One region of the Methylobacterium sp. CM6244 genome, then DNA from elsewhere that is predicted to be linked to it. Evidence: predicted binding sites of a transcription regulator. Region 1 holds the regulator's gene; each other region holds the start of a gene.
The links. The regulator LexA, encoded in region 1, represses DNA repair genes until DNA is damaged. The targets are predictions, from matches to a motif close to TGTTCNNNNTGTGTTCNG.
Positions count from the first base shown of each region.

Region 2: a site for LexA is predicted at 5,000-5,017, ahead of recA (recombinase RecA). Genes of this name have one in related genera too.
Region 3: a site for LexA is predicted at 1,887-1,904, ahead of ssb (single-stranded DNA-binding protein). Genes of this name have one in related genera too.

Region 1 covers NZ_CM139247.1:2,395,303-2,405,299, forward strand. The annotation lists gene ACYQML_RS11070 (ComEC/Rec2 family competence protein) at 1-836, shown strand, start outside; gene lexA (transcriptional repressor LexA) at 830-1,567, opposite strand; gene ACYQML_RS11080 (GntR family transcriptional regulator) at 1,934-2,626, opposite strand; gene oxc (oxalyl-CoA decarboxylase) at 3,414-5,153, shown strand; gene frc (formyl-CoA transferase) at 5,245-6,519, shown strand; gene ACYQML_RS11095 (hypothetical protein) at 6,654-6,815, opposite strand; gene ACYQML_RS11100 (DEAD/DEAH box helicase family protein) at 7,064-8,884, opposite strand; gene ACYQML_RS11105 (hypothetical protein) at 8,952-9,233, opposite strand; gene ACYQML_RS11110 (CBS domain-containing protein) at 9,563-9,925, opposite strand.
Region 2 covers NZ_CM139247.1:4,732,866-4,742,862, forward strand. The annotation lists gene rfbC (dTDP-4-dehydrorhamnose 3,5-epimerase) at 1-283, opposite strand, end outside; gene ACYQML_RS22260 (DUF2147 domain-containing protein) at 462-887, shown strand; gene alaS (alanine--tRNA ligase) at 880-3,558, opposite strand; gene recA (recombinase RecA) at 3,848-4,939, opposite strand; gene cckA (cell cycle histidine kinase CckA) at 5,072-7,741, opposite strand; gene flhB (flagellar biosynthesis protein FlhB) at 7,862-8,929, opposite strand; gene fliR (flagellar biosynthetic protein FliR) at 8,980-9,744, opposite strand; gene fliQ (flagellar biosynthesis protein FliQ) at 9,776-9,997, opposite strand, start outside.
Region 3 covers NZ_CM139247.1:4,591,062-4,601,058, forward strand. The annotation lists gene ACYQML_RS21505 (YciI family protein) at 1-77, opposite strand, end outside; gene ACYQML_RS21510 (HAD-IA family hydrolase) at 205-897, shown strand; gene ssb (single-stranded DNA-binding protein) at 1,188-1,754, opposite strand; gene ACYQML_RS21520 (NADP-dependent oxidoreductase) at 1,935-2,951, opposite strand; gene ACYQML_RS21525 (DUF4174 domain-containing protein) at 3,129-3,533, shown strand; gene ACYQML_RS21530 (hypothetical protein) at 3,618-4,139, opposite strand; gene ACYQML_RS21535 (phosphodiester glycosidase family protein) at 4,421-5,149, shown strand; gene ACYQML_RS21540 (hypothetical protein) at 5,160-5,516, opposite strand; gene ACYQML_RS21545 (NADH:flavin oxidoreductase/NADH oxidase) at 5,537-6,655, opposite strand; gene ACYQML_RS21550 (propionyl-CoA synthetase) at 7,246-9,189, opposite strand; gene ACYQML_RS21555 (YdcH family protein) at 9,356-9,538, opposite strand; gene ACYQML_RS21560 (YdcH family protein) at 9,760-9,978, shown strand.

The DNA.
Region 1 (9,997 bases):
TGGCGGTGATGCCGGCGGCGGTTCTTGGGATCCTCGCCTATCCCTTCGCACTGGACCAGCCGGTCTGGTGGGCGATGGGGCTCGCCGTACGCGGGATGCTCACGATCTCCGGCTGGATCAGCGGGTTCGGACACGCCACGCTCGTCGTCCCGGCCTATGGCAGCACGGCACTCTGCCTGCTTGCTCTCGCTCTGCTCCTGCTGACACTTCCCGTCTCGAGCTTACGCTGGATCGGCCTTGCTCCGGCCGCTCTCGGTGTCGTGCTCGCTACCATGCCGCCGCGTTACGACGTCTACATCGACCGTGAGGGTGGCGGTGCAGCCTTCCGCGACGGGGACGGCCGATTGAGCATTCTCGGCAGCCCGCCGGCCTTCGTCCTCGAACAATGGCTCAAGGCGGATGGCGATTCGCGGAAAGTCGCCGCCGTCGCAGCCTCGCCGAGAAGCCGATGCGATACCGTCGGATGCGTCGTCGAGTTAGGACCGGGTCGGATCGTCGCCCTCGTCAAGGACAAGCGGGCCTTCGCGGAGGATTGCGAACGGGCGAGTGTGATCATCGCCCGCCGTGACGCTCCCAAAGACTGCCGGGCCGGCTTCGTCATCGATCGCGCATACCTAGCCCTACGCGGCGCCACCGCCATCCGTTTCGGCCCTGAAGGACCGCAGGTCACGTCCGCCCACCAACCTCATTCTCGTCCGCCATGGCGGCGGGCGGTCGCTGTCGTCACGCCGTCCCCTTCGCCTCCGAAGGAATCGGGACCAAGTCCGAAACCCATAGAACCCGAGGGCGACGACGGCGATCCGTCATCCGAAACGCAGTCGGACGGGCTTCAGTAACGACGGACCAGGCTGACGAGCCGCCCCTGGATCTGAACACGATCCGGACCCAGAACCCTCGTCTCGTAGGCTGGGTTTGCCGCTTCCAGAGCGATGGAGGAACCGCGGCGACGCAGGCGCTTCAATGTGGCCTCTTCATCGTCAATGAGGGCAACGATGATGTCGCCCGTATTCGCAGTGTCCTGCTTCTTGATCACGACAAGATCACCATCGAGGATACCCGCTTCGATCATCGAATCGCCACGGACCTCCAGCGCGTAATGTTCGCCGCCGGCCAGGAAGTCCGGTGATAGCGTCACGGAATGGCTCTGGTTCTGTATGGCGGAGATCGGCGTGCCGGCCGCGATCCGTCCCATGACCGGGATTGTGATCGACCTTCCGCTCTCGTCCTGGGCCTGGGTCGTTGGCTGGCGCAGGGACGGCATCGCCTTGGACCGACCGCCTTCGACGACGCTCGGCGTGAAGCGGCGAACTTCACCGGCGGGAGCGGGCTTCGACGCCGGTGCACCGGTCAGGCTCTCAGGCATCCGGATCACTTCGATCGCCCTGGCGCGATTCGGCAAACGACGCAGAAATCCGCGCTCTTCGAGGGCCGTGATCAACCGGTGGATCCCCGACTTCGATTTGAGATCGAGGGCGTCCTTCATCTCGTCGAAGGAGGGCGGGACACCACTCTCCTGCATCCGTTGTTGGATGAATTGGAGAAGATCCAGCTGCTTACGCGTCAACATACAGATCACTCTTCCACTGAAGCCAATGGCCGCGACTAACGCCGCTGAAACAAAACACGAACACGGTAGACGTTCCGCAAGTGTTCTGCAAGGGTTCCGTTAACCCGGTGGTAGAGTTTGTTCCTGAGGTGCAATGTTCCGCTCAAGCGGCCTTACCGCGGGCCGGCTTGGCGTCCGCCGGTATCACCCGCCGGGCCCTTCAATCATCCGAAGGGGCTTCGTGCCGCGGGGGCTTACCCCGCCACTGTATGGCGGGCCTTCGCGGTGTCCGGCGGAGCCGCGCGCCCAGTCCCCGCCGATGACTTAGTCGGTCACCGACGGCCGGGGAGCCATGCGATATGGCGGGTACTCTGGCGGCAGCGTCGATCAGTCGAGATAGTCACCATATTTCTCGACATGGCTGGCGAGGCCGAGGCCGTGCTCGCGCACGAGGCGTTCCGCCAGATCTGCATCGCGCGCTTCCAATGCCTTGATGATCGCCACGTGTTCCTTGATCGAGTTGGCCGCGCGTTCCCCCTGACGCAGCGCGGTGTTGCGAATACCGCGGACATGCATCAGCAGGTTGCTGGTGATGTCTTTGATCACGTCGCACTGGCCGAGCGAAATGATCTTCTGGTGGAAGCGAATGTTGGCTTCCGAATACTCGTCGAGATGATCCGACGGGCGTCCTTCATAGAATTCTGGAAAGTGCTCACGCAGGCAGAGAAGTTGTTCGTCGGTGGCACGCTCGCAGGCGAGGCGCGCAGCCATGCTCTCCAAGGCAGACCAAGCCTGGATCATGCTGACAATTTCTTTCTTCGACTTCTTGATGACGAAGACACCGCGACGGGCCTCGAACCGCACGAAGCCTTCCTGCTCCAATACCGTCAGCGCTTCGCGCACAGGGGTGCGGCTCACGCCAAGGTTCAAGGACAGCTTTCGCTCATCCAGGCGAACCTCTTCACGCTGATTATAAATGTTCATGTTCGTGATTGCTTCTTTGAGCGCGTCATAAGCCAATGCACGCAAGCTTGAAGTCGCAACGATAGGCTTTACTTGAAATGTGTCGGATTTAACCATTTTTCATGCCACCTAGAATAATTTAAACTCGCACACGCGGGCGAGCACACTTGGTGTGAAGCATGCCAAACTCGCGTTTGAAATACAAGGAATGCCTCGGCCCGCTCAAAGCTCTTAACATAAGCTGAGTGGCGCTTTCCTCGCTACGGTTCGAAGAGCAGACTTCCGATTACCATGAAGGAAGGAGTTGTATTCTTCCCGTGTCGACCGGCCATGCGAAGCCTCGCGTTCGAGCGATCCGATGCTGATCGGCACAATCGTGCAAATCCGTTTGACAGTTGGTATTTGGTATGCCACCAATTGCCTATCGGGTCGGAGGGCTTACAGCAGTTTTCGACTGCTAGATCGGGTCAAAGCGTCTTCTCTGTTCGAGGCAGGCGCGGGATCGCCAGCCGGCGAACGCCGCTCGACTGGCGATAGGCATTATAAAACATGGCGATTTGGTTGTGTCCACCATCGACCCCATCAAGTCACCGCAAAGATTAAGCTGCGCGGAATACCCAAAGAGATCATAAATTTTTGGATTCCCGTTGAAGAAAATCCACGCCCCGTCGAGGGAGAATGAAACGTCACGCTGGCCGACTTCACTGCAACGCCAACTCCAAAGTCACTGCCAGGACGTCGATTTAACGTCGAGGAATCCCGCGGTCTCCGAAGCCGCATCACAATCGGGTTTGCGCTGCACGAGAGAACCAAATCCCGCAGCGGAAAAGTTCACGTCATCGGTTCGCCGACTTTGCGGACCGCCAATCAAAATAAAACGTCAAAGAACCAGGGAGAGAACACGATGTCAGCTTTGGCCCAGAGAATCGATGTCGACGTTTCGGCCGAGCCGGAACTCACCGATGGCTTCCACCTCGTCATCGACGCGCTGAAGCTCAATGACATCAACACGATCTACGGCGTGCCCGGCATTCCGATCACCGATCTCGGTCGCCTCGCCCAGGCCGCAGGAATGCGGGTCATCTCCTTTCGCCATGAGCAGCACGCCGGCAACGCCGCCGCCATCGCGGGCTTCCTGACGAAGAAGCCCGGCATCTGCCTCACGGTTTCCGCGCCTGGCTTCCTCAACGGCCTCACGGCCCTGGCCAACGCCACGACTAACTGCTTCCCGATGATCCTTATTTCCGGCTCGTCGGAGCGCGAGATCGTCGATCTCCAGCAGGGCGATTACGAGGAGATGGACCAGCTCGCCATCGCTAAGCCCCTGTGCAAGGCCGCCTTCCGCGTTCTTCACGCCGCCGACATCGGCATTGCCGTCGCGCGGGCCATCCGGGCCGCAGTTTCGGGCCGCCCCGGCGGCGTCTATCTCGATCTACCTGCCAAGCTTTTCTCTCAGGTGATGGAGGCCGATGCCGGCGCCAAGTCGCTGGTCAAGGTCATCGATGCGGCCCCGGCCCAGCTGCCGGCCCCCTCCGCGATCAAGCGCGCACTCGATGTCCTGAAGAGCGCCAAACGCCCCCTCATCGTGCTCGGCAAGGGCGCGGCCTATGCGCAGGCCGACGACGAGGTTCGGGCTCTCGTGGAAACCAGCGGCATCCCCTACGTGCCCATGAGCATGGCCAAGGGCCTCCTGCCCGACACCCATCCGCAATCGGCGGGTGCTGCCCGTTCGCTCGTCCTCAAGGAGGCCGATGTCGTCCTGCTGGTGGGCGCGCGCCTCAACTGGCTGCTCTCCCACGGCAAGGGCAAGACCTGGGGCGCGCCCGGCTCGAAGAAGTTCATCCAGATCGACATCGAGCCGAAAGAGATGGACTCCAATGTCGAGATCGTGGCGCCCGTCGTCGGCGATATCGGCTCCTGTGTCACCGCGCTTCTCGACGGGATGAAGGGCGATTGGCAGGCCCCGCCGGCATCCTGGACCGATGCCATCTCTGCCAAGAAGGAAGAGAACCTCGCCAAGATGGCGTCGAAGCTCCGCAAGAATTCGACGCCGATGGATTTCCACGGCGCACTCGGCGCGCTGAAGACCATCATCGCCGAACGTCCGGACGCCATCCTCGTCAACGAGGGGGCCAACACCCTCGATCTCGCCCGTGGCATCATCGACATGTATCAGCCGCGCAAGCGCCTCGATGTCGGCACCTGGGGCATCATGGGCATCGGCATGGGCTTCGCCATCGCCGCCGCTGTCGAGACCGGTAAGCCCGTCCTCGCGGTGGAGGGCGACAGCGCCTTCGGCTTCTCCGGCATGGAGGTGGAGACGATCTGCCGCTACAACCTGCCGGTCTGTATCGTCGTGTTCAACAACAACGGCATCTACCGCGGCACCGATACGGATCCGACCGGCCGCGATCCAGGAACGACTGTCTTCGTCCGGGATTCCCGTTACGACAAGATGATGGAAGCCTTCGGCGGCGTGGGCGTCAACGCGACGACGCCGGACGAGCTCTCCCAGGCCGTAAACGCCGCGATGGACTCGGGCCGCCCGACCCTCATCAACGCGGTGATCGACCCGGAGGCCGGCACCGAAAGCGGCAATATCGGCAGCCTCAACCCGCAGAGCGCGGTCAAAAAGAAGAAGTAGGCCGTCGGTCCGTCCGGCCGCTTCAGCGTCAGCGACGCCGGGGCGGCCGGCGCCCATATCCGCCGAACGCCCTTCAACGCGGAAGAGTCCTATGAATGCCCTCGAAGGCGTGAAGATCCTCGACTTCACTCATGTCCAGTCCGGCCCGACCTGTACCCAGCTCCTGGCTTGGTTCGGCGCGGACGTGATCAAGGTCGAGCGTCCGGGCGTCGGCGATGCCACACGCCAACAGCTCCAAGACATTCCCGATGTGGATAGCCTCTATTTCACGATGTTGAACCACAATAAGCGTTCCATCACGCTCGACACCAAGAACCCCAAGGGGATCGAGGTGATGTGGCGGTTGGTGAAGGAGTGTGACGTTCTCGTGGAGAATTTCGCTCCCGGCGCGCTTGCCCGGATGGGACTGACCTGGGAGACGATTCATGAAGCTAACCCGCGCATGATCCTCGCTTCGGTGAAGGGCTTCGGGCCGGGCGCCTATGAGAATTGCAAAGTCTACGAAAACGTCGCCCAATGCGTAGGAGGTGCAGCCTCCACCACTGGGTTCCGTACCGATATACCGATGGTGTCAGGCGCTCAGATCGGTGATTCCGGCACCGGCCTCCATCTCGCCCTCGGCATCGTCACCGCCCTCTACCAACGGACGCATTCCGGCGTCGGCCAGAAGGTCGATTGCGCCATGCAGGACGGCGTTCTCAACCTCTGCCGGGTCAAGCTGCGCGACCAGCAGCGGCTGGAGCGCGGACCGCTCACGGAATACAGCCAGTACGGGGAGGGGATCGGTTTTGGCGATTCGGTGCCGCGTGCGGGCAACGATTCCGGCGGTGGCCAGCCCGGTCGCATCCTGAAGTGCAAGGGCTGGGAGACCGATCCCAACGCCTACATCTACTTCATCGCGCAAGGCGCGGTCTGGGAGCCGATCTGCGATGTCATCGGCGAGCCGACATGGAAGACGCATTCCGATTACGCGACGCCGAAAGCGCGGCTGCCGCATCTGAATGAGATTTTCACCCGGGTCGAGGCCTGGACGATGTCGAAGACCAAGTTCGAGGCGATGGAAACGCTCAACGCGCTTCACGTTCCCTGCGGTCCAATCCTTTCGATGAAGGAGATCGCCGAGGACGAATCGCTAAGGAAATCCGGCACGGTGGTCGAAGTCGACCATCCGGAGCGCGGCAAGTACTTGACCGTGGGAAACCCGATCCGGCTTTCGGCGAGCCAGGTCGAGGTCAAGCGCTCGCCCCTGTTGGGCGAGCATACGGACGAGATCCTGCGAGATGTCCTCGGTTATTCCGAGAGTGACTGCCTCAAGATCTCGGAATCAGGGGCGATCGGCGCCATCCAGAGGATTGCAGCCGAATGATCTGTCCCTGAACGAAGCGCGGGCCGCCTGTCTCAACATCTCGGCTTGCGCGCATGACGTGAAGCTCCTCCTGACTCAGCGCGGTGTCGGCCGGATAGGCTCGATGCCGCGCTCTTTCAGGCGAAGACGATCCCTTAGGCGATACCGGTGAAGCGACCTGCCGAGCCTGGAACATAATCGCGGTTTTCAACGCGGCTCTTGTCTGCGTGTGCCGAGAGGAGGTCGGCGGCCTTCACTACGAGAAGGACCTGAAGCGCGATCATGACGATCACGGCGGCGAAGAGAGTGGCGAACATGGCGGGCTCCCGGAGGACGTTGCATCACCCTGATGCCATGCTGCACCGCAAACTGATATACCACATTCCTTCGACCACTCATGTCGCTGGCGCATATCGGAGCGTGTCAGGGCCTCGGGCAGACGCTGAGTTCATTCCGCCAACCCGTTCGGGTGGACCTGGCCCAACGGACTTTATATTCACCGCATTGCTTGGGCCTTGGCCGCATCCATCGCACGCGTTGCATACGCGTTCAGGACCATAAGAGCCTAGAACGCGTCACCCCAGCGGCCCAATGTCTGAGCCTCTTCCCGACGAAGGATCTCGCCGGGTTCGGGCATGGGAAGTGAAACTCCCGATACGCCTATCGCTCCGAGAGTCGCCTTCAATTCCGCGTTCTCGACCGCCCGCTCCGCGATATCCGCAGCGAGATGGGTCAGGCGCCCCTGGTGAAGCTTGGCGTAGACGTGTCCCGTCCCGAAATCCGCAAAGCGGATCGTGGTCATCCGGCGGATACAATCGCGCAGGAAGCTCATGTTGTCCGAAGGCGCCATCGAACCGGCAGCGGCATAGACCTCCTGCGCGGACCGCGCGGAGATATCGATCTTGCGGTACCGATCTATGTCGAAGAGAAATTTCAGGTCGAGGATATTCATCGTGCCGTTGATGCCGAAGGCAACGGTTCGGGGACGTTCACCTTCCGGTACGCTATTGTCCAAAAACTCGAAATGGACCCGCTTGTCCGACCTGAGTGCCCAGGTGAAAAAGAGCCGTGGCATGCCGGTATAGGCTTCAACGTTGTGTGCGAGCAGATCTTCGACAGCTTTGTAACGGCCGAATTGTTCGCCGCGTTTCCACGCCCGCTCGACGGTTGCCTCCGGCGGCGTGATCATGAACTGCATGTAGACGCAATGGCCGAAGCGGGTCAGGAGTTGGCTGCCATCCTCTGCTCCGGGATCGACGGTGAAACTGTCGAACCGGAACCGGTCGATCAGAAGATGTGAGATGCGCCCCTCCGCAGCCTTTACCGCCATGTGACGGTCGAGCTTGCGATCGATGATCTCGACCTCGCGTCCTGTCAGCGTACCGGCATAGCGGCGGGCCGCACCGAGGCTGTCGTAATCGAGCAGGAACTTGCGCCAGACGTCGGGTGTGATGACAGCAAAATCCGACTCGTCGAGGCCGACTTGCCCGGCGAGCGCACGCTGATATGGCCGGATCGTGCTTTTGCCGGAAGCTGATGCACCTTTGACGTTCATCACCACCGGCTGCGTCTGGGCTCTCAATGAGCGGTAGCCTTCCCGTGCGACGACCTCGCGGAACCATGGTTCAATGAGCTGGCCGATCCGGCTGCTACCATACTGGTTCGAGACCAGGATGCAGACGAGACGGTGGAGAAGCGCGGTGTCGCGGATCAGGAAGCCGCGACGCCGGATGATGCTTGTCACCACCTGTCGCAGGGCGACGCAAACCGCCATTTCGAGGGAGTCTGATGGTGTAGCGCAACGCGCGTACCACGCGTCGAGATGGTGGAGGGCCCATTGCTCTGGCGTGCCGTGCTCCCTTTTCCGCCTGGCCGGTTCGGGAGAGCCAAGGATCAGCTGCCAGAGGGAGGGTTGTCCGCGGGCCGGTTCTCCGACAACCTTCGGGGTGAACATCTCGGACAGTTCGCGTTGGAGCACGAGCGCGGCGTCGCTCCGGATCTGGACGAGCAGGTCAGCGATCTCATTCGCGTGAGACGCAATCCCGGTGTCCAGGATCGTGCTGACGATGGCCCGAAAGTTGACGCCGAGATCGCCATAAGTGCGCCCGACCGGTACCGACAGATCGGCCATGACGCGGATAAGCACTTCGTGCACCACGAGACGCTGAGCACGGAAGAGCACGAGCTGCGTCAGTGGCAGACCACTCACGTCACTCATCTCGCGGGCATCGTCGAGGCTGGTTTCTACGTTGTCCGGTCTGAAGAGTGTCTCAAGAGACAGAAACGCCCGGGGCAACGTCGATTCCAACCCCGGATTCCAGGGGCCGAACTCCGGGCGCGGAGGCAAATCAGCTGGGCCGGCAGTCGGGGGCACCATGATGGACATGGCCGGCCCCTCCAAAAGTCAGTGAATTCCAGGGCGGCCATGCATCGCGGCGGCGACCTCGAACGCCTCAGGCGACCGCTTCCTCATCGATGGCCTCGAGCCGCAACTGATAGCGGTCACCCCAGAGTGCCTCGGCCTTCTCGTACCATTCCGCGTTGAAGTAGAGCTTGGCGCAGAACTCGCTCTGCCAGATGCAGACTGCGATCACCCTTGAATCGATGACTTTGACATGGCGGCTGATCAGTCCGCGCGTAATCCCGGCCGAGGGACACATGTCCATGCTGGTCATCCCGTTGGGGGATTCGCCGCTGAAGATGACCGGGCATTCAAGAATGGCCAAGTAACGCATTGCTGCTAACCCTGTTGGCCACGAGATGCGAGCGGTCGGCGTTTCACCGACGATCGCTGCCCCGTAGCGTCTCCTTGCCTCGATCCCCGGCTTGAATCGAACCTTTCGAGCAGGCCGAAACACTAGGGTATCGTGTCGAAATTTTGAATGCAAAAACGATGGAGGTCAATGATCAGAAGCGGGATATCTTATCCTGCACCTGCGGTGAGACCGCGTTGCAGCGCAATAACGAAGGATCGAGATCGATTGCGCATCATTTAATCTCTCGGCAACCTCTGGACGACCTGACGTTACATTCGATTGTAACACCCCGAATGCCTGATCGATCATCACGAGTGAGCCGAGGTACTCCTATCAGTCATGGCGTCGACGCAGCTCCAAATGCTCTGGATCGACGTCAGGACGAAGCCATCGGTCACGGCGATATGGTCGGTCTGATATGCACAGAACAGCTTAAGCCGGTCGGCATTTGACGTGCTGACGTCGGCAGATGCGAAATCTTGCTTCGCCAACATCCAGACAAGGTTGTCGAGCACTTCGAGGCCGCGCGATGCCATGGCACGGAAGATCTCGCGCTCGGTAATGATGCCGACGATGGCACCGTCCGCGAGAGGGACACCGTCGATGACGACGAGAGCGTCGACCCCGGGATTCTGCAACATGTTCAATGCATCGCGAACCGAGCGATCCATTCGGATATAGTTTAGGCGACTTGCCACAGTGCTCGTCTGCTGCCTCGCCGGCATAACGTCGCCCCTTCCGGA
Region 2 (9,997 bases), 2.3 Mb from region 1:
AGGTCTCGGACCCATGCCTCAGATCGACGGCGACATCGAGGATGGACCCGGAAAGCACGCGGACGAGCTTGGCCTGCCCTGCGGGTTCGAGCTGGAAATGCAGGCCGCGCACGGTTCCGGTCTGCGCCGAGAAGGATTGGTTGTCCTGCACGAAGGCGACGTCGATGCCGGCCTCGGCCAGGATGTCCGCCCGGAAGGTCTCCGAAAACCAGCCCCTGTCATCGCCGAAACGATTGGGCACGACCCGTTTCACCGCAGGAATTTCTGTCTCAATCACACGCATCGCTGGATACAACCCTCGCCAGACAGTGCCTGTAGGCGCGTGGACGGCTTTCCTGTCAAGGGATGCCCCAGCCCTCGATCGACTTGCTCCCCCCGTACCGGAGGGGTAACTCCCGCCTCCTTCAGAGCCGGGCCGATCCGACGGCCGCCGTGACCATTCGAGAGCAGAAAGGATCATCATGACGTCGAGGCAAGTCACCTCACGGCCCACCGTTGCGCTTTTGATGGCGCTGGCCATGACCGGGGCGGCCTTCGCCCAGAAGGGCATCGACCCGAGCGGGGTGTGGTTGACGGAGAACGGTGATTCGAAAGTGCGGATCGCACGTTGCGGAAGCGGCTATTGCGGCACGCTCGTCAGCGTTCCCGGTCCGGGGCTGGACTCCAAGAACCCCGATGCGTCGCTGAAGTCGCGCAACCTCATCGGGATTCAGATCATGAATGCGGGCACCCCGTCGGGGGACGGCTATGACGGCTCGCTCTACAACCCCAATGACGGCAAGACCTATTCGGGAAGTCTCACGGTGAAGGGGCCGAACGTCGTCGAGGTCGCCGGCTGCGTAATGAGCGTGTTCTGCAAGCGGCAGACCTGGAAACGCGTCAACTGACCGACAGCGCTTCGCGGATTGCGTCGATGGCGGCCTGGGCGCCCGATCCTTCCGGTCCGCCGGCCTGTGCCATGTCGCGGCGACCGCCGCCGCCCTTGCCGCCGAGATGCCCGGCGCCCGCCCTGACGAGGGCGACCGCGTCGTAGCGGTCGGTGAGATCCGCGGTCACCCCGACCACGAGACCGGCTTTTCCATCGGCCGACAGCCCGACCAGAGCGACGATCCCGGAGCCGATACGGCTCTTGCCGGCATCCACCAGGCTCTTGAGGTCGCGGGTCTCCACGCCTTCCACGACCTTGGCCATCACCTTGATTCCGGCGATCTCGGTGACGCCGTCATCGCCCCCCGACGTGCCGCCCATCGCCAGCTTCTTCTTGGCTTCGGACAATTCGCGTTCCAGGCGACGGCGATCCTCGATGAGGGCGCTCAGTCGCTCGGGCACGTCGGCGCTCTGGGACTTCAGCAGGCCTGCGATCTGGCTCAGGGTGCGGCTTTCCTCGGCGCAGTGACGCCGGGCCGTCCCCGCCGTCAGGGCTTCGATCCGGCGTACGCCGGCACCGACCGCGCTCTCGCCGAGCACGGTGATCTGGCCGATCTCGCCCGTACGGGCCGCATGGGTGCCGCCGCAAAGCTCGATGGAGAAGGCCGGGAGCCGGCCCTCCTCGGCGAGTTCACCCTGGTTGTCGACCGAACGCCCCATGGAGACGACGCGAACCTCGTCGCCGTATTTCTCGCCGAACAGCGCGCGGGCGCCGGAGGCGACGGCCTCGTCCTGGGCCATGAGCTTGGTCACCACCGGCGTGTTCTGCAGCAGCACGGCGTTGGCGATGTCCTCGACGGCGCGAAGTTCGGCCTCGTCCAGCGGTTTGGGGTGGCTGAAATCGAAGCGCAGCCGCTCGGGGGAGACGAGGGAGCCCTTCTGGGCCACGTGGTCGCCGAGTACCTGACGCAACGCCTCATGCAACAGATGCGTCGCCGAATGGTTGGCCCGGATGGCCGAGCGTCGGGCATGATCGACGGCAAGCTCGACCGGCTGACCCATGGTGAGCCGACCTTCGTCCACGGTGACGTGGTGGACGAAAAGATCGCCGAGCTTTTTCTCCGTGGCGGTGACGCGCGCCTTGAGGCCGGTGGCAGAGAGTAGGCCGGTATCGCCGACCTGACCGCCGGATTCGGCGTAGAAGGGTGTCTGGTTGACGAGGACGAGGCCGGTCTCGCCCGCCGACAGGCCGTCGACCTCCCTGCCTTCACGCAGGATCGCGGTGATGATGCCTTCGGCGCTCTCGGTCTCGTAGCCGAGGAACTCGCTGGCGCCGACGCGCTCCTTGATGCCGTACCAGACCGTCTCGGTGGCGGATTCCCCGGAGCCGGTCCAGGCTGCTCTCGCCGCTTGGCGCTGGCGCTCCATCGCCTGGCCGAACGCCTCCGTGTCCACGCCGATGCCGCGCGCCTTCAACGCGTCCTGCGTCAGGTCGAGGGGGAAACCGTAGGTATCGTAGAGGGTGAAGGCGGTCTCACCGGACAGGTTCTGGCCCTGAACCAGCGAACGGCTTTCCGAATCGAGGATGGCGAGGCCACGCTCGAGGGTACGGCGGAAGCGGGTCTCCTCAAGGCGGAGGGTTTCCGAGATCAAGCTCTCGGCGCGGGTGAGTTCGGGATAGGCCTGACCCATCTCGCGGACTAGGGTGGGGACCAGGCGGAACATCACTGGCTCGCGGGAGCCGAGGAGTTCGAGGTGGCGCATGGCCCGGCGCATGATGCGGCGCAGGACGTAGCCGCGGCCCTCGTTCGACGGCAGCACACCGTCGGCGATGAGGAACGAGACCGAGCGCAGGTGATCGGCGATGACGCGGTAGGACGCGACGTTTCCTGTCTCGGGGGGACGGCCGACGGCATGGCTCACCGAATCGATCAGTGCCTTGAACAGGTCGGTGTCGTAATTGCTGGTCACGCCCTGGAGGATTGCCGCCATGCGCTCCAGCCCCATGCCGGTATCGATGGAAGGGCGCGGCAGAGCGAGGCGGTTGCCCGGCTCGATCTGCTCGTACTGCATGAAGACGAGGTTCCAGAATTCGAGGAACCGGTCGCCATCCTCGTCCGGCGAACCGGGAGGACCACCCTGCAATCCGGGGCCCTGATCGATGAAGATCTCCGAACAGGGACCGCATGGGCCGGTATCGCCCATCTGCCAGAAATTGTCCGAGGTGCCGATGCGGATGATCCGGTCGTCGGAGAAGCCGGCGATCTTGCGCCAGAGCCCGGCCGCGTCTTCGTCATCCGCGTAGACGGTGACGAGGAGCCGGTCCTTCGACAGGCCGAATTCCTTCGTGATCAGGCTCCAGGCCAGTTCGATCGCCTGCGGCTTGAAATAATCGCCGAAGGAGAAATTGCCGAGCATCTCGAAGAAGGTGTGGTGGCGCGCGGTATAGCCGACATTGTCGAGGTCGTTGTGCTTGCCGCCGGCACGGACGCATTTCTGCGCCGTGGTGGCACGGTTGTAAGGCCGCTTCTCGACGCCGGTGAAGACGTTCTTGAACTGCACCATCCCCGCATTGGTGAACATCAAGGTCGGGTCGTTACGGGGAACGAGGGACGACGACGGCACCACGGCGTGGTCCGCCTTGGCGAAATAGTCGAGAAAGGCCGACCGGATCTCGTTGACGCCGCTCATCGTGAAATGACTCTGTCGTGCGCTTGGGGCGGTCGAGACGACAACCCGAGGCTTCTTCGTGGCTTGCGCCCTCATAAGGAGGCCGGACCGTCGAGTCACGCCCGCTCCGCGATCGTGCGTTCCTGTTTCTTAACGCTGCACCCTTCGAACGCTCGACGGCGCTCGTCTCTGGACTTGGCGATCGACCAAAGAGCGAGCATCGGGCCGATGCGCACCGATAGAATAGTCCGAACATGAAAGAGGCCGCCGCGATGGTCCGCGACGGCCTCTTTCATGACTTACGAGGCGATCAGGCCTCGCCTTCGTCCAGATCGTCCGCCGTGGGCTTGGCGGTCTCGAGGATCTTGTCGGCCAGCAATCCCGAATTCTGCCGGATCGCCGCTTCGATCTTGTTGGCGATGTCCGGATTGTCGCGCAGGAACCCCTTCGAGTTCTCGCGGCCCTGGCCGAGGCGCTGGCTCGCATAGGAGAACCAGGCGCCGGACTTCTCCACGATCCCAGCCTTCACCCCGAGGTCGATCAACTCACCGACCTTCGAGACGCCCTCGCCGAACATGATGTCGAACTCGACCTGCTTGAAGGGCGGCGCGACCTTGTTCTTGACGACCTTGACGCGGACCTGGTTGCCGATGGCCTCGTCACGATCCTTGAGGGTCGAGATACGGCGGATGTCGAGACGCACCGACGCGTAGAACTTCAGTGCATTGCCGCCGGTGGTCGTCTCCGGGCTGCCATACATGACGCCGATCTTCATCCGGATCTGGTTGATGAAGATGACCATGCATTTCGAGCGCGAAATCGAGCCCGTGAGCTTGCGCAGGGCCTGGCTCATCAGGCGGGCCTGAAGGCCGGGCTGGCTGTCGCCCATCTCGCCCTCGATCTCGGCGCGGGGCGTGAGCGCCGCCACCGAATCGACTACGAGCACGTCGATAGCGCCCGAGCGCACCAGGGTGTCGGTGATTTCCAGGGCCTGCTCGCCGGTATCGGGCTGCGATATCAGGAGATCGTCGAGCTGCACGCCGAGCTTGCGCGCATAGACCGGATCGAGAGCGTGCTCCGCATCCACGAAGGCGCAGACGCCGCCCTTCTTCTGGGCCTCGGCGATGGTGTGAAGGGCAAGGGTGGTCTTGCCTGATGATTCGGGGCCGTAGATCTCGATCACCCGGCCACGCGGCAAGCCGCCGACGCCGAGCGCGATGTCGAGGCCGAGCGAACCGGTGGAGACGGTCTCGACCTCCGCCACCTTATCGTTCTTGCCGAGTCGCATGATCGAGCCCTTGCCGAAAGCACGCTCGATCTGGGACAGCGCGGCATCAATCGCCTTCGCCTTGTCCTTGTCCACCATCGGGGAATCCACAACTTTCAGCGCGGGCTGAGCCATTCGTCGGCATCCTTATGCATGGGGAGAGCTCAAGGCTCAATGTGCCTCGGATGCGAATGATGTACTTGTTTTGTTCTCTTTTTGCAAGATGCCGGGTGCCGATTTCGCATCATTCGGCGGGAGAACGTCGCCCTAACGGGCGATCGTCTCCTTCACCGTTTCCACGAGCTGCTTGAGGCTGAAGGGCTTGGGCAGGAAGTTGAAATCCTCGCCGTCGGGCAGGTTCTTGCGGAACGCGTCCTCGGCATAGCCGGATACGAAAATGACCTTCAGATCAGGACGGTGCTTGCGCAGTTCGCGTAGCAGCGTCGGGCCGTCCATCTCCGGCATCACCACGTCGGAGACGACGAGGTCGATGGTTTGGTCGACATCGCTGATGAGGGCCAGGGCGTCGAGGCCCGAGGCCGCTTCCAGCACCGTGTAGCCCCGTGCCGACAGGGCCCGGCTGTTGACCGCGCGGACCGGGTCCTCGTCTTCCACCAGCAGGATCACGCCCTGCCCGGTATGATCGGGCGAGGGTTTGCGCGGGGCGGATTGTCCGCCACTGCCGGGCTTTTCGAGGTCACGCGCTCCTCTGAGCCGGCTGGCGGCGATCTCCGCGTTGCTCTGCGGGGCAACGGCGACGGCGATTTCCGGAACGGGCTCGGCCGCAGGCTCGTGACGCGGCAGGTAGATCCGGAAGGCGGTGCCGCTGCCAACGGTCGATTGCACGTCGATGGTGCCGCCGCTCTGCTTGATGATGCCGAAGACGGTGGACAGGCCGAGGCCGGTCCCCTTGCCGATATCCTTCGTGGTGAAGAAGGGCTCGAAGATCTTCTCCATCACGTCGGGCGGGATGCCCTCGCCGGTATCGAGCACCTCGATCAGGACATGATCGCCCGCCGGTGCGCCGGGTTGGCGCTCGTTGGTCTCTTGGCCTTCGAGGATGTTGGCGGTGCGGATGAGCAGCTGGCCGCCATTCGGCATCGCGTCGCGGGCATTCACCGCGAGATTGACGATGACCTGCTCGAACTGGTTCACGTCGGCCTTGATCGGCCAGATGTCGCGCCCGTGCTTCAGGTCGAGATCGACACGCTCGCCGAGGAGGCGCTTGAGCAGCAGCATCAGGTCGGACAGGGCTTCGCCGACATTCATCACTTCCGGGCGTAGGGTCTGACGCCGCGAGAAGGCCAGCAGCTGCCGCACCAGGCTCGCGGCCCGGTTGGCGTTCTGCTTGATCTGCATGATGTCCTGGAAGGCCGGATCGGTCGGCCTGTGGCTGGCCAGCAGAAGGTCGGAATAGCCGATGATGGCCTGGAGGACGTTGTTGAAGTCGTGCGCGATGCCGCCGGCGAGCTGGCCCACCGTGTCCATCTTCTGGGTCTGGGCGATCTGCTGTTCGAGCTGGCGCTGCGCCGTGGTGTCGAGGGCATAGAGGATCACGCGCTCGCGGTCGGCCGGCGTGGCCGCATCCGCTGCTGCCGAGGTGTCGCCGCCGGCAGGGCTGAGCCAGACCCGCGCGGAACGGTTTCCCGGTCCCGCCAGCGCCACCTCGATCGGTTGCACCTCCACGGTCCCGTCGGCGGCCTTCACCAGGGCGCCCTCGAGGACGGCCCTGTCGCGGTCGAGCAGGGCTTCCCACATCGTCGACTCGGTGCCGAGCTCGCCACGCCCATCCGGCACGGCCTGGCGTGGGGTGCCGCCGAACAACCGGGCGAAGGACGCGTTGGCGCGGGCGATGCGCCCGGTCCGGTCGAGGGTCGCGATCGCGATGGGGCTGTTGTTGAGGAAGCGGGCGAGCCGCACCTCGGCGGCGCGTTGCGGCTCGTCGCTCTCGGCCCCGGCCGAGCGGTTGAGCACGAAGGTGCGCGACGGCCCCGGCTTGCCGTCCTGGCCGAAGGCGACGCGATGGTAGAGCCGGGTCGGCAACGGCTGGCCGTTGCGGCGCCGCAGGTCGAGGTCGAACCGGTCGGTGCGCACCTCGCCGGGCAATCCCTCGGTGGCGGTGAGCACGTCGGCGCTGGGTGCGATATCAGGCAAGCGCAGGCCGCCGGACCCCACGGTCGCGAGGTCGTAGCCGAGCCAGAAGGCCAGCGTCGCGTTCATGTAGACGATGGAGCCTGCCGGATCGATGGACAGGAAGCCGGCCGGCGCATGGTCCAGATAATCGATCGCGTGTTGAAGCTCCTGGAAGACGTTCTCCTGGCGCTCGCGCTCGTGCGTGATGTCGGTGACTGTCCATAGGGTCGCCGGGAGTCTCGGCCTCTCCACCGCGCGCACGGCGATGCGGAACCAGGCGAAGGCGCGCTCGGTCTCGCCCTGAGGCGGGGGCGCCATGCGGATTTCCTCCACGTGGCCGCGCCCGTCATGGGCTGCCTGGGCGAGGCGGTAGACCGCCTCCGACACGTCGGGCGAGCCGACGAAGACGCGTTCCACCGGCCTCAGGTTGGAGAAGGTCTCCCCGCCGGAAATACGGAGATAGGCTTCGTTGGCGTAGATGAGGCGCCCGCCATCCTCCACCACGATGGCGCCTTCGGGCGATGCGTCGACGATGGCTTTGGTGATGTCGTCGCGCCCGGTCTGTCCCGAGAGCTGGAGCGCGCCGATCGCCAGGGCGAACAGGCAGAACACGCCCGCCATGGCCAGCAGCGCGAGGAGGCCGAGGATCAGCGGCTGCGCCTGTTCGTTCGCGACGAAGGACAAGCCTACCGCCGCGCCCACGAGAAGTCCGGCGAGAACGAGGAGCAGTCCGACCCGCCCAGGCCTCTCCGACCGGTCGATGGCGCTCGACACCGGTTTCGTTGGTCCGCTCACCTCAGCCATTTCGGCGCCATTCCACCCTCGACCGATCCCGGTTAGCGCCCGGGCCGCGTCGGCAGCAAGGGTATCCTCAGGACGTCACGGACCAGTCTCGTCAAAAAAGGTGCATAAAGCGTGGCGTTTTCACGCCGCGCGGCGCTTCAGCCGCATGACGAAGCCGATCACCTCGGCCACCGCGCGGTAATGTTCGGCCGGAATCTCGGAATCGATCTCTACCGTGGCATGGAGCGCCCGGGCCAGCGGCGGGTTCTCCATGATGGGAACATCGTGCTCCTTGGCCACGGCCCGGATGCGCAGCGCCAGGGAATCGACGCCTTTGGCAACGCAGATGGGAGCCGCCATCCCGGCTTCGTAGCGCAGGGCGACGGCGTAGTGGGTGGGGTTGGTGAGAATGACCGTGGCGGTCGGGACGTCGGCCATCATGCGCTTGTTGCCCCGCGACGCGCGGATCTGCCTCATCCGGCCCTTCACCTCGGGATTGCCCTCGCTCTCCTTGTGCTCCTGTTTCATCTCCTCCTTGGTCATGCGCAGCTTCGAGCGCCAGCGGAAACGCTGATAGAAGGCGTCGCCCATGGCGATGACCACGAACATGGCGAGCATGCCGCCGAGAAGCTTGAGGGCGATGCCCAGGATGGCAGGCAGCATCGCCGCGGGGTCGAGCCGGGCGAAGACCTCGAGCCGGTCGCGCTCGTTCCACAGGATGGTGCTGGCGACGACCCCCACGAGCATCAGCTTGGCCAAACCCTTGATGAACTGGACCATGGCCTCCACGCCGAAGATGCGTTTGACGCCGGCCATCGGCGAGATGCGATCGAATTTCGGCAGCAGGGCATCGGTGGAGAAGACCAGGGGGTGCTGGACCAAACCGCCGGCGAGGCCTGCAATGACCACGAGGCTGACGGGAATCAGGAGCGCCTGGCCGCAGATCAGCAGCATCCGCATCCCCATCTCGGTATAGGCGGTGGGGTCGGAGGGGACCTGATGCGCGTTCATCAGGAAGGCGCGCAAGCTGACGAGCAAATCCTTGGCGATCGTTCCCGATGCCACCAGCAGCGCCATCGTGAAGGCGGACAGGATGAAGAAGGTGTTGACCTCGATGCTGTTGGCGACGTTGCCCTGCTCGATCGCTTTCTCGATGCGCCGCTGAGTCGGCTCTTCTGTCTTGTCTTCCTGATCGCTGTCGTCGGACATGGCTCAGCGCTCCCCTGTCCGCTGTCTCACAGGTCCTTTCGACACTGCCGTCACCGCCCGGTCAACTCGCCGAGATAGCGGCCGATGTCGTCGAGGAAGACACCCATCATGATGCCGAGGCTGCCGAACAGGATCAGCATGCCGATGAGGACGGAGGCCGGCACCGCGATGAAGAAGACCTGCATCTGCGGCATCAGGCGCGAGAGCACACCGAGCCCGACATTGAACAGGATGCCGAACGCGATGAACGGCGCCGAGATCTGGACCGCCAGGAGGAAGCCCCGCGCCATCGCCCGAAGGGCGAGCTGGGCCGCCTCCCCCATGGCCAGCACACCGCCGGGCGGCAGCATCACGTAACTTCGCCCGATGGCGTCGAGAGCCACGTGGTGCAGATCCGTGGCGAGGATGAGGGTGATGCCGAGCATCATCAGGAAATTGCCGAGCGCCGCCTGTTGGCCGCCCTGCGTCGGGTCCACGGTCATCGCGTAGGACAGGCCCAATTGCTGCGAGACGATGACGCCCGTGGTCTGCAATGCGGCCAGCACCATGCGGACGGTGAGGCCGAGAACGAGCCCTGTCAGCAATTCGCCGATAAGAAGCGAGATCAATCCGGGGGCCGCGAGGGTGGCGCCCTGCATCGGCAGGAGCGGGCGCACCATCGGGAACAGGATCAGCGAGACCAGCAATGCGAAGGCGAGGCGGATCCGCGGCGAGACGGATTGTTCTCCGAGCCCCGGCAGCAGCATCATCAGCGTGCCGATACGCGCGAAGGTGAGCAGGTAGGCCGCTGCGATGCCGGGCAGAAGCAGGTTCATGACCCTGCATAGCAGCGCCCGGCCCGGCGCGTCACCCGCCGGACACGATGCGGGCGGCGATGCGGGTCATGTAGCCGGCGAGCGCATCACCCATGAAGGGCAGCATGAAGAGAAGCGCTGCGAAGACCGCGACGATCTTGGGCACGTAGATGAGCGTCTGTTCCTGGATCTGCGTCAGCGCCTGGAGCAGCGAGACCACGAGACCGACGACCAAGGCGACGATCATCAGCGGTCCTGCGACCTTGAGAAAGAC
Region 3 (9,997 bases), 2.2 Mb from region 1:
GCGGTGAGCAGGTCGAGGGACGGCATGATCCCTGCCTCGCTGTCTGTGGTCGCCTTGACCAGAACCATGACGCGCATCGATTCGCCTCCCCTGCTCGATCGAGCCCATGGAAGCACGCCAATGCGGTGAATGTGAACTGGCGGAGCGCGAGGCCGGTTACCTGACGCGACTGATCCCGCAGCACCCATCCACAGGGGCAATCTCATGCTCACTCGCCCGAAAGCCGTCGCTTTCGACATCATCGGCACCGTGTTCAGCATGGAGCCGATGCGGCCCGCCTTGGTGGCGATGGGCTTGCCGCCCCTCGCCCTGGACTTCCTCTACACCGCCGGCCTGCGGGACATGTTCGCCCTGGCGGCGACAGGCACCTTTGCGCCGTTCCAGTCCGTGCTGTCGGGGTGCCTGGACGAGGTGCTCGCCATGCACGGCCTCTCCGCCTCGCCGGAGGACAAGACGGCTTTGCTCGGCATGATGAAGGCCCTTCCGCCGCACGAGGACGCCAAGGCGGCATTCGAGGTTCTGGCCGATGCCGGCATCCGGGTCTTCGCGCTGAGCAACGGCGCAGCCGCGACCACGAGGGGATTGCTCGCTGCGGCCGGCATGGAGGGGCTCGTCGAGCGGGTTTTCTCCATCGAAGAGGTGAAGCTCTCGAAGCCGCGCCCCGAGGTCTACCGCCATGCCGCGCGGGCCGCCGCCCTCGCCCCGAGCGAGATGGCGATGATCGCGACCCACCCTTGGGACCTCCACGGCGCCAGGATCGCCGGCCTCATGACAGGCTATGTCGCTCGTGGCGTGCCGTACTCACCGGCCCTCGAGGCGCCGGATCTGACCGGGGAAACCCTGCTGGAGGTCGCATCGGAGATGGCGCGGCTCGGGCCGTCGCAACCCGACGCCTGATGCTTACCCCCTGATCGGGCACCCGCCGGTCTGCTCGGTCAGCGGCTGCTGGATTCACCCATCTCCTCGACGCCTGTTCCCCCCTGTTCATGGAGAGGCGATATGAGGCGCGACGTGCTCTCTCACCTGGATGGAGAGAGTTGTGGCGAGGTGTGGTCCATATTCGAAAAGGTCACACACCTCACCCTGTCCCTCTCCTTCCAGGAGAGGGGACCCGCGCTGCTCGCGAGATGTGTGACTCTCGTAATGCGTCCCGTCTGACGGATGCCGTTGACGGGAACGGCAGATCCCTAGAACGGGATATCGTCGTCGAGGTCGTAATTGGGCTTCGACGAAGCCGCCGCCGGCCGACGCTCGCCGCCCGAGGAACGGCCGCCGCCGTATTCCCCGCCGCGATCGCCACCCCGGTCTCCCCCGCGATCCCCGCCACGGCCGCCGCCGTAATCGCCGCCGCGGCTGATCTGGCCGCCGCCCTCGTCGTCGGCGCCCATCTCTCCACCGCCGCTGCGGCCGTCGAGGAGGGTCAGCTCACCGCGGAAGCGCTGGAGCACCACCTCGGTGGTGTATTTCTCGACGCCGGACTGGTCCGCCCATTTCCGGGTCTGGAGCTGGCCCTCGATATAGACCTTCGAGCCCTTACGCAGGTACTGCTCGGCCACGCGGGCGAGGTTTTCGTTGTAGATCACCACCGAGTGCCACTCGGTCTTCTCCTTGCGCTCGCCCGACGCTTTGTCCTTCCAGGATTCGGACGTGGCGATGCGCAGGTTGACCACGGGATCGCCGGAGGCGAGGCGCCGGGTCTCGGGGTCGCGCCCGAGATTGCCCACCAAAATCACCTTGTTGACGCTGCCGGCCATGCCGCTCTCCTCTCGATCGATCTCACTGACGGAAGGGCCTCACACGCCGTCCGTCCCGTTCGCCCTTCATGAACTTCGGACAGGCGGCCCGCAATCGGGAGGGCGAATTTGTCCCCACCGATCACAGGTCGATGTTCTATCTTTGTTCGTTTTGGCGCGCAAGGATCGCGCGCTTGGCCGTCACGCGATCCGCACCAGCATCTTGCCGAAATTCCGCCCTTTCAGCAGCCCGATGAAGGCCTCCGGTGCCGCCTCCAGTCCGTCGACGATGTCTTCCCGATGCTGGATGCGCCCTTCTCTCAGCCAGGTTCCGACCTCACTCAGGAACTCCTCCTCCTGGTCGGCGAAATCCCACACGATGAAGCCGCGCAGGGTCAGGCGCTTGGTCAGGATGGCGCGCATGACGACGGGGCTGCGGTCCGGCCCCGGCGGCAATTCGGTGAGGTTGTAGCCCGAGACGAGGCCGCAGACCGGAATGCGGGCGAAGTCGTTGAGGAGCGGCAGTACGGCGTCGAACACCGCGCCGCCGACATTCTCGAAATACACGTCGATCCCGTCGGGACAAGCGGCGGCAAGCGCGCCGGGCAGGTCGTCGGTGCGGTGATCGACCGCCGCGTCAAAGCCGAGCACGTCGGTGAGGTAGGCGCATTTCTCAGGACCGCCCGCGATGCCGACGGCGCGCGCGCCCTTCAGCTTGGCGATCTGGCCGACGAGGGAGCCTACCGGCCCGGCAGCGGCGGCGACCACGACGGTCTCGCCCGCCTTCGGCTGCCCGATGGTGAGGAGGCCGGTATAGGCGGTCATGCCCGGCATCCCGAGGACGCCGAGCGCCGTGCTGACCGGCGCCGCTTCGGGATCGAGCTTGCGCAGCCCCTGTCCCTTGGTGACCGCGAAATCCTGCCAGCCCCCGAAGGCGGTCACCACGTCGCCCTCGTGGAAATCCGGATGCCGCGAGGCCACCACCTCCGATACGGTGGCCCCGACCATGGGCGCGCCGATGGCGACAGGCTCGGCATAGGATTTCGCCGCGCTCATCCGTCCGCGCATGTAGGGATCGAGGGAGAGGAGGCGGTTGCGGAGCAGCACTTCCCCCTCCCCCGGCGTCGGTGTGCGGCTCTCCTCGAGCCGGAAATGCGCGGCGGTCGGCTCTCCGTGCGGACGGGAGGCGAGGACGATGCTGCGGTTCACGGCGACCATGATCTGACGCTCCGGTTGTGATGACGAATCCGCTGAACGGGCGTGCGGGAATCGAGGGACATTTCGACAAGGCCGATCTGGCTCGGGGTGTTCCCGTCGCAGGGCCGGGGCACCGCCCGCGCCGAGCGGCGTTGACGCCCATGGGCACATGCCCGTCACCCCGATCGGTATACCCGGATGACCCGCCCGCTTCTCCTCGCCAGTATCGCTGCCATGTCCGGCCTTGCGTCGCAGGCGCTCGCCGAAGATCCCCTCGCCGCCCATCGCTGGACGTCGCGCGTTCTGGTCATCGTCGCTCCGGACGGTGAAGATCCGCGGATCGAGGCGCAGAGACGCGAGGCGCGGGCGCGACGGGCGGATTACGCGGAGCGCGACCTCGTCGTGGTGGAGGCGATCGGGACAGGCGCCGAGGCCAAAAGCATCCGCAACCGCTTCGGGATTGGGGAGCGGGACTTCCGTGTCGTGCTGGTGGGCAAGGACGGCGATGCGAAGCTCGTCGAAGCCGCCCCGATCCCGGCCCCCCGCCTGTTTTCCACTATCGATGCCATGCCGATGCGCAAGGACGAGCGAGGCCGGCGATAGCGTATGGGTTGGCCGAGGGGGCAACGAAAAAGGGACCGCCGAGGCGGTCCCTTTCCTATTGAAGTCATCTCGAACGAGACCGGCTCAGTAGCAGCGCTCGACCAGGACCCGGCGAGGTCCGTAGGGAGTCCAGCGGGTGCGCGGGACGGTGTAGCATTCGCCACCGTAACCGCCGTATCCGCCATAAGCGACCGGGGCGTAACCATACCCGTAGGCCGGGTATCCGCCATAGCCACCGTAGCCGCCATAGAGCCCGCCAGCGGCGAGGCCGAGGCCCACACCGAGGCCGAGGCCGCCGAGGCCGTAGCCGTAGCCACGGCCGTAACCGCCGCGCCAGCCGTAGCCGCGATGCCCACCCCAGCCGCCGCGATAGCCGAAGCCCGCGCTCCGGAAGCCGCCGCGATAGCCGCCGAAGCCACCGTGACCGAAGCCCCCGCGGCCGAAGCCGCCATGGGCGAATCCACCGCGTCCGAAGCCGCCATGGCCAAACCCGCCACCATGGCCGAATCCGCCGCCATGGCCGCCCCAGCCACGGGCTTCCGCCGTCGCCGGGATCATCGCCAGAGCGCCGACCATCGCGGTCGCTGCCAGAACAATGCGTTTCATCGTCTTGTCTCCAAAGACAGGTTCTTGTCCCCAGTGGTTGCAGAACGCCCCGGCTCCGCAAAGGGTTCATGGCGCATTTTGTCCCGCACCGGCCGTGCCGATCACAGCTCGGTGAGACGGGCGACCGTCACGCCTTGAAAACGCCTCCGGTTTCGGGCGAGGACACCCCGCGCCACGCCGTCCGCATGGGACGGCGGACGGTTCGTTCGCCCCGGGATTCACCGATGACGTCAACGCGACCCAACCTTGCCCGTGCTGTTGCCCGAGCCTTTGCCGGAGCCATGCTTCTTGGGGGCTCGGCCGGACTCGCTCCCCTGCCCGCCGGGGCCGCGCCCGCCACACCCTCTCCGTGTAAGGCGGTGCAGTCGGAGGGCGAGACCTTCACGATCTGTACGGTGGATCTGCGCCGCGAGCGGGTGCGGGTGTTCTGGCTCGGCACCGACGGCCTGCCCTATTCGTCGCTGTCGACGCTGGGCGAGAAGATCGGGCCGAAGCTCAGCTTCGCCATGAATGGCGGCATGTACGACAAGGGCCAGGCGCCGGTCGGCCTCTATGTGGAGGAGGGCCGCGAGATGAAGGGCGTCTCCACCGCCAACGGGCCGGGCAACTTTCATCTCAAGCCCAATGGCATCTTCTACGTGAAAGGCGAGCGCGCTGGCGTCGCCGAGACGGCCCGCTACCTGCGCCAGAAGATCAAGCCGGATTTCGCTACCCAATCGGGGCCGATGCTGGTGATCGACGGCAAGATCCACCCGAAGATCTCCACCGACGGGCCGAGCCAGAAGATCCGCAACGGCGTCGGCGTCCGCGACGACGGCCGCACGGCGATCTTCGCCATCTCGGAGCGCCCCGTGACCTTCGGTTCCTTCGCCCGGCTGTTCAAGGACACGCTCGGCTGCGCCAACGCCCTCTTCCTCGACGGCAGCGTGTCCAGCCTCTACGCGCCGGGCATCAACCGCTCCGACATCAGCCGGCCGCTGGGGCCGCTGGTGGGGGCGGTGGCGAAATAGGGCGGCCGGATCAGGCCAGCCGAGCCCGCTTGCCGAAGGCGACCCTGAGCCGCGCCTTGGCGAGTTCGGCGATCTCCGTCATCGATTCGATCCGCACCATCGGCATCTCCGCGCCGATGAGGCTCGTCGGCTCGAAGCTGAAGAGCAGGTGGCGTACGCCGATCTCCAAGGCCGTCACCCCGTCGGACTGGGTGAGATCCTCTCCGAAAATCTCGATGAGCGGCCCGTCCGGGTCGCCCTTCTCGATCTGGATGATGAAGTAGCCGGCCGGCTCCTCTTCGTCGTCCGCGCCGGAGATCAGGCTGATGCCGTTCTCCTCGTCGTAGCGGACGCGCTGCACCGTGATCGTCGTGATGTCGTCGTCCATGGTCTTTGCCTGAAATCGGGTCAGCGTTGCCCGAACTGGGTATCGCGGAACAGGGTCTTGAACTGGCGCGGCTGGCAGCGCCAGTACTGCTTGGGCGCACTCACCTGGGCGCCGAGCTCGGCCGCCGCATGCCACGGCCAGCGCGGATCGTACAGCATGGCGCGGGCGAGCGAGACCGCATCGGCCTTGCCCTCGGCCAGGATCGATTCCGCATGGGCCGCCTCGGTGATGAGGCCGACCGCGATGGTGGTGAGCCCGGTCTCGGCCTTTACCCGCTCGGCGAAGGGAACCTGATAGCCGGGCGAGAGCGGGATCTCCTGGCGCGTGGAGAGGCCGCCGGTGGAGACGTGGATCGCCGCCGAACCGCGCCGCTTCAGCGCATGGGCCAGTTCCACGGTCTCGTCGAGCGTCCAGCCGCCCTCGACCCAATCGGTGGCCGAGACCCGCATCCAGACCGGCTGGCCCGCCGGCACGACCTCACGCACCGCCTCGAAACATTCCAGCGGAAAGCGCATCCGGTTCGCGAGGCTGCCGCCATAGGCATCCGTGCGGTGATTGGAGAGCGGCGAGAGGAACTGGTGCAGCAGGTAGCCATGGGCGCCGTGGAGTTCGAACCCGTCAATGCCGATGCGCAACGCGCGCTTCGCCGTCTCCACGAAACCGTCGCGGATGCGCTTCAGCCCCTCCGCGTCGAGGGCATGGGGCGGCACCTCACCGTCGCCATGGGGAACAGCCGAGGGCGCCTCGGTGCGCCAGCCGTCCGGCATCTCCGGCTCGATCTGCGAGCCGCCGTCCCAGGGGGCGCGGCTCGAGGCCTTGCGACCGGCATGGTTGATCTGGATCGCGATGGGGATCGGCGCACGGAGCCGCACCGCATCGAGCACCCGGCCCAGCGCCAGCTCGGTCTCGTCCGAGTAGAGGCCGAGATCCGTGGGAGAGATGCGCGCCTCCGGCGAGATCGCGGTGGCTTCCAGCGTCAGTAGGCCCGCGCCCGACATGGCGAGCTGCCCCAGATGCATCATGTGCCAATCGCCGGCTTGGCCCGCATGGGCCGAATACTGGCACATGGGGGCGACGATGATGCGGTTGGGCAGCGTCAGGCCGTCGAGGGACAGAGGTTCGAACAGGCGTGCGGTCATGCGCGGGATCCGGTTTTGGCTGACTGCCTAGATGGAGCACCTGTCTCCCCCGCGCCAGGGATGGACGGGCCACATCTGCGTTTCCCGAACGCCCAAAGCGTCTCCGTCTGCGATACTCCCACATCTCGCGGGCCGCTCGGGTCCCCTCTCCTTCCAGGCAGGGTGATCGCATATGACACCACACCGTCATTCCGCGTCGCCACAGGCGAGCCCGGACCCGGAGGGCCGCGCCAGAGGCGTGCAATCTAGAGCCGCTGACAGTGTAAAGTCCTGCACTACTTGTGTTTCTGGATCCCGGGCTCCGCTACGCGGACCCGGGATGACGGGGGGGTGCCAGCGGGTTTCTGACAAGCAAATTGGCATATGCGATCGCCCTGCCTTCTAGGAGAGTGAGCCCGTCGCGCCTCACGTCACCATCTCTTTGAGAGAGGAACAGCCATCGAGCAGATGGGTGAATCCAAAAGCTGTCAGCGCAGGGCGTGCAGCTTCAGCGGCTCCCCTCGTCGCCGGGAGCCTGACGCTGCGCTTCTTCTTCGACTGGCGCCGGAACGGGTTCCGCTGAAGCTTCATCAGTCCAGCCAAGGGAACGCTCAGCTCCCGATCCCCCTCCCCTTCAAGCTCTCGCCGATCTCGTCCAGCACGGCCGCGTCGTCGATGGTGGGTGGGGTGGTCCAGGCTTCGCCGTCGGCGATTTTCTTCATGGTGCCACGCAGGATCTTGCCCGAGCGGGTCTTGGGTAGCCGTGCCACGGTGAGGGCCAGCTTGAACGCCGCCACGGGGCCGATGCGCTCGCGGATGGAGGCGACGAGTTCGCGCTCGATCTCGGCGGTGTCGCGGGAGACGCCGGATTTCAGCACCACGAAGCCGCAGGGCTGTTCGCCCTTCAGCGCGTCGCGGATGCCGATGACGGCACATTCGGCGACATCGGGATGGGCGGCCAGAACCGCCTCCATCCCGCCGGTGGAGAGCCGGTGCCCGGCGACGTTGATGATGTCGTCGGTGCGCCCGAGCACGGTGACGTAGCCGTCCGCGTCGACGATCCCGGCATCCGACGTGTCGTACCAGCCGGGATAGGTGGTGAGGTAGCTCTGGCGGAAGCGATCGTCCGAGCCCCACAGGGTCGGCAGGCAGCCGGGCGGCAGGGGAAGCCGCAGGGCGATCGTGCCCATCGTGTCGGGCGGCAGCGGCTTGCCGGCTTCGTCGAGGACTGCGAGATCGTAGCCCGGCATCGGCACGCAGGCACTGCCATGCTTCACCGGCAGCATGCCGATCCCCACCGGATTGCCGGCGATGGCCCAGCCGGTCTCGGTCTGCCACCAATGGTCGATCACCGGCCGGTCGAGGGCCCGCTCGGCCCAGGCGACCGAATCCGGGTCGGCCCGCTCGCCGGCGAGGAACAGGGAGCGGAAGCCGGAGAGGTCGTAGGAGGCGACGAGTTCGGCGCGCGGGTCGTCCTTCTTGATCGCTCGTAGGGCCGTCGGTGCCGTGAACAGGCAGGCGACGCCGTATTCCGCCGCGACCCGCCAGAGCGCCCCCGCATCGGGTGTCCCCACCGGCTTGCCTTCGTAGAGGACGGTGGTGCAGCCATGCAGCAGCGGCGCGTAGACGATGTAGGAATGGCCCACCACCCAGCCGATATCGGAGGCGCAGAAATACACCTCGCCGGGCTTCACATCGTAGAGGTTGGGCATCGACCAGGAGAGCGCCACGCAATACCCGCCGGTATCCCGCACAACGCCCTTGGGTTTGCCCGTCGTGCCCGAGGTATAGAGAATGTAGAGCGGGTCGGTCGCCGCGACGGGGACGCAATCGGCGCTGATTCCGGCGGCCTTCGCGCGGGAGACCGTCTCGGCCCAGTCGCGGTCGCGCCCTTCCACCAATCCCGCCTCCGCCTGAGGACGCTGCAGGATGAGACAGGCTGCGGGCTTGTGCGGCGAGGCCGCGATGGCCGCGTCCAGGAGCGGCTTGTAGGGCACTACCCGGCTCGGCTCGATGCCGCAGGAGGCGGCCAGCACCACCTTCGGGGCGGCGTCGGCGATGCGGATCGCGAGTTCGTTGGCGGCGAAACCGCCGAACACCACGGAATGGACAGCGCCGAGACGTGCGCAGGCCAGCATCCCGAACACGGCTTCGGGAATCATCGGCATGTAGATGACGACCCGATCGCCCTTCTCCACGCCGAGCAGCGAGAGGATGCCGGCGAGGGTCGCCACTTCGTCGCGCAGGGCCGCGTAGCCGATCGTCCGCTTCGTTCCGGTGACGGGGGAATCGTACAGGATCGCCGCCTGCTCGCCCCGTCCCTTCGCCACATGGCGGTCGACGGCGTTGTGGCAGGCGTTCAGCGTCGCGTCGGGAAACCAGCGTCCATAGGCACCGGCCTCCGGGTCGAAGGCGCGGGAGGGGGCGGTCTCCCAGTCGAGCGCATCGGCGGCCTTCAGCCAGAAACCTTCGGGATCGGCGAGGGAGGCGGCATGGACCGGGCCGTACGCGTCCGGTGCTTCAGCCGATTCGGGAGGTGTCGCGGCAGCGTCCATGGCGGTTCGTCCCCGGATGGCCGGTCGAAGGATGCCGGCCTGATCGGAGATTGTAGCTCAAGCCGCGCCCAAGGCGACACGGCCGATATCACCACAAACGAAAGCCGCCGCGCTGTGGAGCGCGGCGGCGTCGTTCTGGAAATTACGAAATGACTTGGAACGGGCTCTAATGCACCGAGTCGGTCGCGGCACGAAGCCGATTGATCTCGTCCTTGAGGTGAAGTTTGCGTCGCTTCAATTCTGCGATCCGTAGATCGTTCTCAGACGGGCTTTGAATCGCGGAATGAAGTTCCCGCTCGAGGGCTTCGTGCTTGAGGGCGAGTTGGCTCAAATGCGTCTGCAGCGACATGAGTCGTTTCTCCTGTCTCGTTCCGACTCAGGTAGATTGGCATAGTATGAGCCGGCTGTCGAAACCGGATTCGGGTGTTGGCCAACATTAGTTAATCGTGCCCGGCGAAGCCCGCTGCGATGGAAGAAGCATCTTCCAGAGCGAATTGCGGCCACCGCCTTGCCGCAGGGGCGTGTGTGCCGCATGGTTTCAACAAGGGGCGTGTCGGGGCTGCAGGTGCGATGGCGGGTGAGTTCGAGGATGACGGGACGGCGGAGTTCGTCGAAGAGCTGGCGCGGCTCCGCCAGGAGCACCGCGACCTCGACGGGGCCATCGACGCCTTGGAACTGAGCGTCGCCGGCGACCAGTTGCAGATCCAACGCCTGAAGCGGCGTAAACTCGGCCTGCGGGACCGGATCTCCTATCTGGAAGACCAGATCACGCCCGACATCATCGCCTAGAGCTGCGCCCGACCACGTC